2 regions of the Clostridium sp. DL-VIII genome follow, and region 2 is predicted to be linked to the other one. Evidence: riboswitches for the same ligand, from Rfam matches in the RefSeq annotation. Region 2 holds a riboswitch; the other holds the start of a gene.
What was found. A riboswitch is a leader RNA that binds a small molecule or an ion and turns the genes downstream of it on or off. The one in region 2 is predicted to bind S-adenosylmethionine.

Region 1 (3,210 bases), 1.6 Mb from region 2:
TGATATGGGGAAGATAAGAGAGTATTATGAAGAAGATAATGAAGAAGAAGGAATAACGAATGCTTTTAAGCTTCTAAACAAGAGGCTTTCAGATGAAGATTATAAAGAAATAGAAAGAATAAGTTCAAATTTTATACAATTAGACAAGGTTAATGAGAAAATAAAAAATAAATAAGAATGATATGTTAAATTGAAGTATATAGAAGAAATCAGGAGGAATAGAAGGATAAATTAGTCACACTAGTGGATATGAGAGTTGAAATAAAAGCTCTTTGCAGATATACTAATCATTGTCGATCAGTTGAAAAGTGACGACATTAAAGTAATTTGTTTTGGAGGAATTCCCGAGTGGCCAAAGGGGGCAGACTGTAAATCTGTTACGTTTCGTTTCGATGGTTCGAATCCATCTTCCTCCACCATTTAGATGGGCGCATAGCTCAGCTGGGAGAGCACCTGCCTTACAAGCAGGGGGTCACAGGTTCGAGCCCTGTTGTGCCCACCATCTAAAAAATAAAGTTTAATTGTAAAATGATAATTTTAAAGTGGATAACGTGCTGGCATGGCTCAACGGTAGAGCAGCTGACTTGTAATCAGCAGGTTGTAGGTTCGATTCCTATTGCCAGCTCCAATAAAATAATATAAGAAAGTATTTACTTAGTAACTTATATTATATTAAAAAAGAATATGGAGGAATTCCCGAGTGGCCAAAGGGGGCAGACTGTAAATCTGTTACGTTTCGTTTCGATGGTTCGAATCCATCTTCCTCCACCAGAAAAGAATAAACTTAGTTTGTTCTTTTTTTATTTTGTATTCTATAATCATAAAGTACTTTTTAATATACATGTATGTATGTATTTAGATAGTATATTGATTGCATTCTATAATGTTGACTAACTTTGCGTGATGTGGTAAAATATTTTTTGAAAATTAAATGATGTGACTCTTATCAAGAGAGGTGGAGGGAAAGGGCCCTATGAAACCCGGCAACCTGTATTATATAAGGTGCCAATTCCTGTAGAGGTGTTTCTACAAGATAAGAAAGTGATTTGTAAAATTATACTCTTCTTATCGAAGAGTTTTTTTCATTTATCTTAAATTTGTACAAACCTAATTAACAAAAGAAAAATATAATAATTATTTAAAATATTTAAGTTAAGGAGAGAAAAAAATGAGAAGATTATTTACTTCAGAATCAGTTACAGAAGGCCATCCAGATAAAATGTGTGACCAAATATCAGATGCTATATTAGATGCTTTATTAGAAAAAGATCCACTTGCAAGAGTTGCATGTGAAACATGTACAACTACTGGTATGGTAATGGTAATGGGAGAAATATCAACTAATTGTTACGTTGATATTCCAAAAGTAGTAAGAGAAACAGTAAGAGGAATTGGGTATGACAGAGCAAAATTTGGATTTGACTGTGATACTTGTGCAGTTCTTACATCAATAGATGAGCAATCAGCGGATATTGCTATGGGTGTAGATGAAGCCTTTGAATCTAAAAAAGGTGAAAAAGATGAGGTTGAAGCTGTAGGAGCTGGAGATCAAGGAATGATGTTTGGTTTTGCAACTAATGAAACTGAAGACTTTATGCCACTTCCAATATTTATGGCTCATAAGTTATCAAGAAGACTTACAGAAGTAAGAAAGAATGATACATTAGGATATTTAAGACCAGATGGTAAAACTCAAGTTACAGTTGAATATGAAGATAATAAGCCAAAGAGAATTGATACTATCGTTATATCAACACAACATGATGATAAAGTTTCTTTAGAACAAATCCAAGCAGATGTTAAGAAGTATGTTATTGATGCTGTTGTTCCAGCTGAATTATTAGATAGCAAAACTAGATACTTCATTAATCCAACAGGAAGATTCGTTGTTGGAGGACCTCAAGGAGATTCTGGTTTAACAGGAAGAAAGATAATAGTTGATACATACGGTGGATATGGAAGACACGGCGGTGGTGCTTTCTCAGGAAAAGATCCAACAAAGGTAGATAGATCAGCTGCTTATGCTGCAAGATGGGTTGCTAAAAATTTAGTTGCTGCAGGTGTTGCAGATAAGCTAGAAATTCAATTAGCATATGCAATTGGTGTTGCTAAGCCAGTGTCAATCGAAGTTGAAACATTTGGAACAGGAAAAATAGATGAAGATAAAATCGTTGAAATAGTAGAAAAAGTGTTTGATTTAAGACCAGGAGCTATAATTAGAGATCTTGATTTAAGAAGACCTATATATAAACAAACAGCTGCTTATGGACACTTTGGAAGAAATGATTTAAATTTACCATGGGAACAATTAAATAAAGTAGAAGAAATAAAAAAATATATATAATGATTATATGCAAGCTGCCTTAAAGTTGATTTAAGGCAGCTTTTCGCTGCAGAAAATTATAGATACTACAGTAAGAGGATATAATTATAACACAAAGGCAATACTTGATGAAAAGTTAGCGTATAATGTATTTATGATATAATAAAAACAAAGTGAAGATTAAGATAGGTCGTAAATTAATATACATAAAAGAGTTGGAGAGATCTTATGGAAGTTCTAAGTGGTTTTATTGAAAATATTGTTTTTAAAAGTGAAGATACAGGTTATGTAGTTTGCAGGATTAGGACAGAGAAAAATTTAATCAGTGCTGTAGGTACAGTTCCTTTTTTAAAAGAAGGCCAAAATGTAAAGTTAACAGGTTATTGGACTGTGCATAAGCAGTTTGGTAATCAATTTAATATTCAAGATTATGAAGAACTTCTACCAACTTCATTAGATGGTATAGAAAAATATTTAAGCGCTGGTATAATCCATGGGATAGGTCCAGTTACAGCTAAAAAGATAATAGGTAAGTTTGGAGAAGATACCCTTGATATAATGGAAAACCACATTGAAAGACTTATGGAGATAGAGGGGATAGGAGAAAAGAAGTTTCAGATTATATATGAATCCTATGTAGAGCAGCAAGGTCTAAAGGATATAATTTTGTATTTTAATAAACATGGAGTAACTAATAATCAATGCGTAAAAATTTACAAAAAGTTTGGACCAAATGCAAGGCAGATAGTATGCAATAATCCTTATATACTATGTGATGAGATTTCAGGTATTGGATTTAAAACAGCAGATAGAATTGCTATGAGCATTGGCGTTAAAAGTGATTCTGACTTTAGAATTCAAAGTGGGATTAAGTATGTTATGAATCA
Region 2 (3,210 bases):
AAATGGGTAAATGAAGTAAAAGGAAAAGGAGCAGATGTAATTATAGTTTCAGCACATAGTGGTCAAGAAAGTGCTGCAGATGTTTTGCCAGAAAATGAAGTTAATGCAATAGCAACTCAAGTTAGCGGTATAGATGCAATTGTTGCAGGGCATACTCATCTAAAGGTTAATGACTTAACTAAAAAGAATCCTGAAGGTAAAATCGTTCCAATAGTTGAATCAACTAAAGGGGCAACAGGAATTGCACAAATAAATATCAATGTTGATTCAAATGGGAAAGTTTCTGGGCTTTCAACAAAGAATGTTGATATAGATAATAGTATACAAGATGATCCAGACATAGTTAATTTAATCAATCCATATGAAGATGCTACAATAAAATATGTAAACACAAAGATTGGAACTTCAACTGGAGAATTTACTGGAAAGGATCAAACTAGTAAGCCGACAGCAATTATGGAATTAATTAATGAAGTTCAAAAAGAAAGTGCAGGAACACAATTGTCTATAGCAGCACCATTAAGTGAAACTGCATATATACCAAGTGGTGATATTACCATTAAAGATATGATGGCGGTTTATGTTTTTGAAAACTTTTTATATGGAGTTAAGATGAACGGCAGACAGTTAAAAGATTGGATGGAATATTCAGTTAGGTATTATGCCCAAACAAGTGGAAATAATTCAGCAATAACTAAAGATTCAGTATTAAATATTCCTGATTATAACTTAGATCAACTATATGGTGCAACTTATGATATAGATTTAACTCAGCCTGCATGTACTGTTGATAAAGAAACTGGAAGAGTTATTTCAGGAAATAGAATAAAGAACTTAAAAGTCAATGGAGTAGAGGTAAAAGATTCAGATGAATTTACTGTTGCAATCAATAATTACAGATATAATGGCGGTGGCGGTTTTATGAAGGCAGCAGGATTGAGCAATACTGATCCAAGCATAGTAACTTATGATTCTGGCAAGGCTCTTGGTGATGATGGACAGGTAAGAAGCTTAATGACAGCATATATAAAAAAACATGTAGAAATATCTCCTAAATGTTCAGCAAATTGGAGCACAGTAACAAGTATAGCCAAAGAAAAAAATGTAGCTTAAATCACATGAAACAATAAAAAAGATGATAGAATAGAAAGCCATGCATAAACAGATTTCTCTAGTATATGCATGGTTCTATTTTAGAAATTTATAAGTATTTACTTTGAAATAATCGTTTGTATTGGAAATTATTTTAAATTAGGAAAAAGTTCTTGCAAAATAATTACAGAATATATATAATAATTATAGTAATCCGAGCATAATGCTTTGAATTGAATAAATTAATTGGATTTTGTGGTTGGTTTTTAGATGTTGACAAATGAAAAAATTGTTTATATAATCATTTAAGAAACTAAATTAAATAATCTGATGTCTTATCAAGAGTGGTGGAGGGACTGGCCCTATGAAACCCGGCAACCGAAATATTGTTTATCTCAATATTTATATGGTGCTAATTCCAGCAGCAGAGTAGCTGAAAGATGAGAGGATAAATTTGAGTGGTATTTATGCGCTGGAGATTTATTCTCTGGCGCTTTTGTTTTGAGGTGCATTATTAAAGTGATTAATAATTATTTTATTTTGCTGCCTTAGTTATCCGGAAACTAACAAAACAAAGTCAAAGGAGGAAATGTGTTTTGATAGAAATTAAACACGTAATTAAAAATTTTGGGGAAGCACAAGTTATAAAAGATGTATCGCTAAACATTAAAGAAGGCGAAATTTATGGAATAATAGGTCATAGTGGTGCAGGAAAATCTACATTACTTAGATGCATTAACGGTCTTGAATCTTATGATGGAGGATCAATAAATGTAATGGGGAAAGAAGTTTCTTCATTAGATGGCAGAAGTTTAAGGGAATTTAGAAAAGATTTGGGGATGATTTTTCAAAATTTCAATCTTATGCAGAGAAAGAATGTTTTTGATAATGTAGCTCTTCCACTTGAAGTGTGGGGATATAATAAAAACGAAATCAAGGACAAGGTATCAAGATTACTGGATTTAGTTGGATTAAAAGATAAAAAATTAAGCAAGCCATCCGAGCTTAGTGGTGGTCAGAAACAAAGAGTAGCAATAGCAAGAGCATTAGCATTAGATCCTAAGGTATTACTTTGTGACGAAGCGACATCAGCTTTAGATCCTAAGATTACAAAAGATATTTTGGCATTACTTTCTAAGATAAATAAAGAACTAGGAATTACAATAGTCATGGTTACTCATCAAATGGAAGTAATAAAAGAAATATGTGAAAAAGTTGCATTATTAGATGGTGGAGAAATAAAAGCAGAAGGAAGAGCAGAAGATTTATTCTTAAAGCCTGGAAAGTCTCTTAAGAAATTCTTGGGTGAAGAAGATGATGAATTATTACCTGATGAGGGAGTTAATATTAAGCTATTCTTCCCAAGTGATTCATCAGAAAATGCGCTTATAACCAAAATGGCAAGAGAACTCGAAATAGATTTTTCAATAGTTTGGGGTAAGCTTGAAAGATTTAGAAGTGAAGTACTAGGGGGGCTTGTAATAAATATTAAAGAAGAAGATAAGGACAAGGTTATAAAATATCTTGAAAATAGAGATATCTTATTGGAGGTAATTGAATAATGAATGCGATAATAGTAAAAGCTTTAATAGAAACATTAGAGATGGTTTTTGCATCAACTATTGGTTCACTTATTTTAGGATTCATACCTGCAATAATCTTAACAGTTACTGCAAAGGATGGATTAAAACCTAATAAAGTTGTTTATACTGTTTTAGATTTAATAATTAATATATTAAGAAGTTTTCCAGTTATCATATTAATGGTTGCAATAATACCTTTAACTAGATTTATTGCTGGAAAATCAATAGGGACAGAGGCAGCTATTGTTCCACTTACGATTGCAGCAGCTCCATTTGTAGCAAGAATAATAGAATCAGCACTTAGAGAAGTTGATAAAGGAATGATTGAGGCAGCAAAATCCTTTGGGGCATCAAATACTCAAATTATATTTAAGGTTATGCTTAAAGAAGCAATTCCTTCAATAGCATCTGGAATAACACTTACAATAATAAGTATTGTTGGGTATTCAGCAATGGCAGGAACAATTGGAGGCGGAGGACTTGGTCAAGTAGCGATAAGCTATGGTTATCAAAGATTCCAAACAGATTATATGGT

Region 1: another riboswitch for S-adenosylmethionine. It lies ahead of metK (methionine adenosyltransferase); the one in region 2 lies ahead of CDLVIII_RS25940 (methionine ABC transporter ATP-binding protein).

The regions. Positions count from the first base shown of each region.
Region 1 covers NZ_CM001240.1:868,078-871,287, forward strand. Annotated here, with positions in the region: gene CDLVIII_RS04010 (hypothetical protein) at 1-175, shown strand, start outside; tRNA gene CDLVIII_RS04015 (tRNA-Tyr) at 335-419, shown strand; tRNA gene CDLVIII_RS04020 (tRNA-Val) at 427-502, shown strand; tRNA gene CDLVIII_RS04025 (tRNA-Thr) at 554-628, shown strand; tRNA gene CDLVIII_RS04030 (tRNA-Tyr) at 687-771, shown strand; SAM riboswitch class I at 941-1,040, shown strand; gene metK (methionine adenosyltransferase) at 1,169-2,344, shown strand; gene CDLVIII_RS04040 (ATP-dependent RecD-like DNA helicase) at 2,552-3,210, shown strand, end outside.
Region 2 covers NZ_CM001240.1:5,697,550-5,700,759, reverse strand. Annotated here, with positions in the region: gene CDLVIII_RS25945 (5'-nucleotidase C-terminal domain-containing protein) at 1-1,113, shown strand, start outside; SAM riboswitch class I at 1,425-1,539, shown strand; gene CDLVIII_RS25940 (methionine ABC transporter ATP-binding protein) at 1,689-2,654, shown strand; gene CDLVIII_RS25935 (methionine ABC transporter permease) at 2,654-3,210, shown strand, end outside.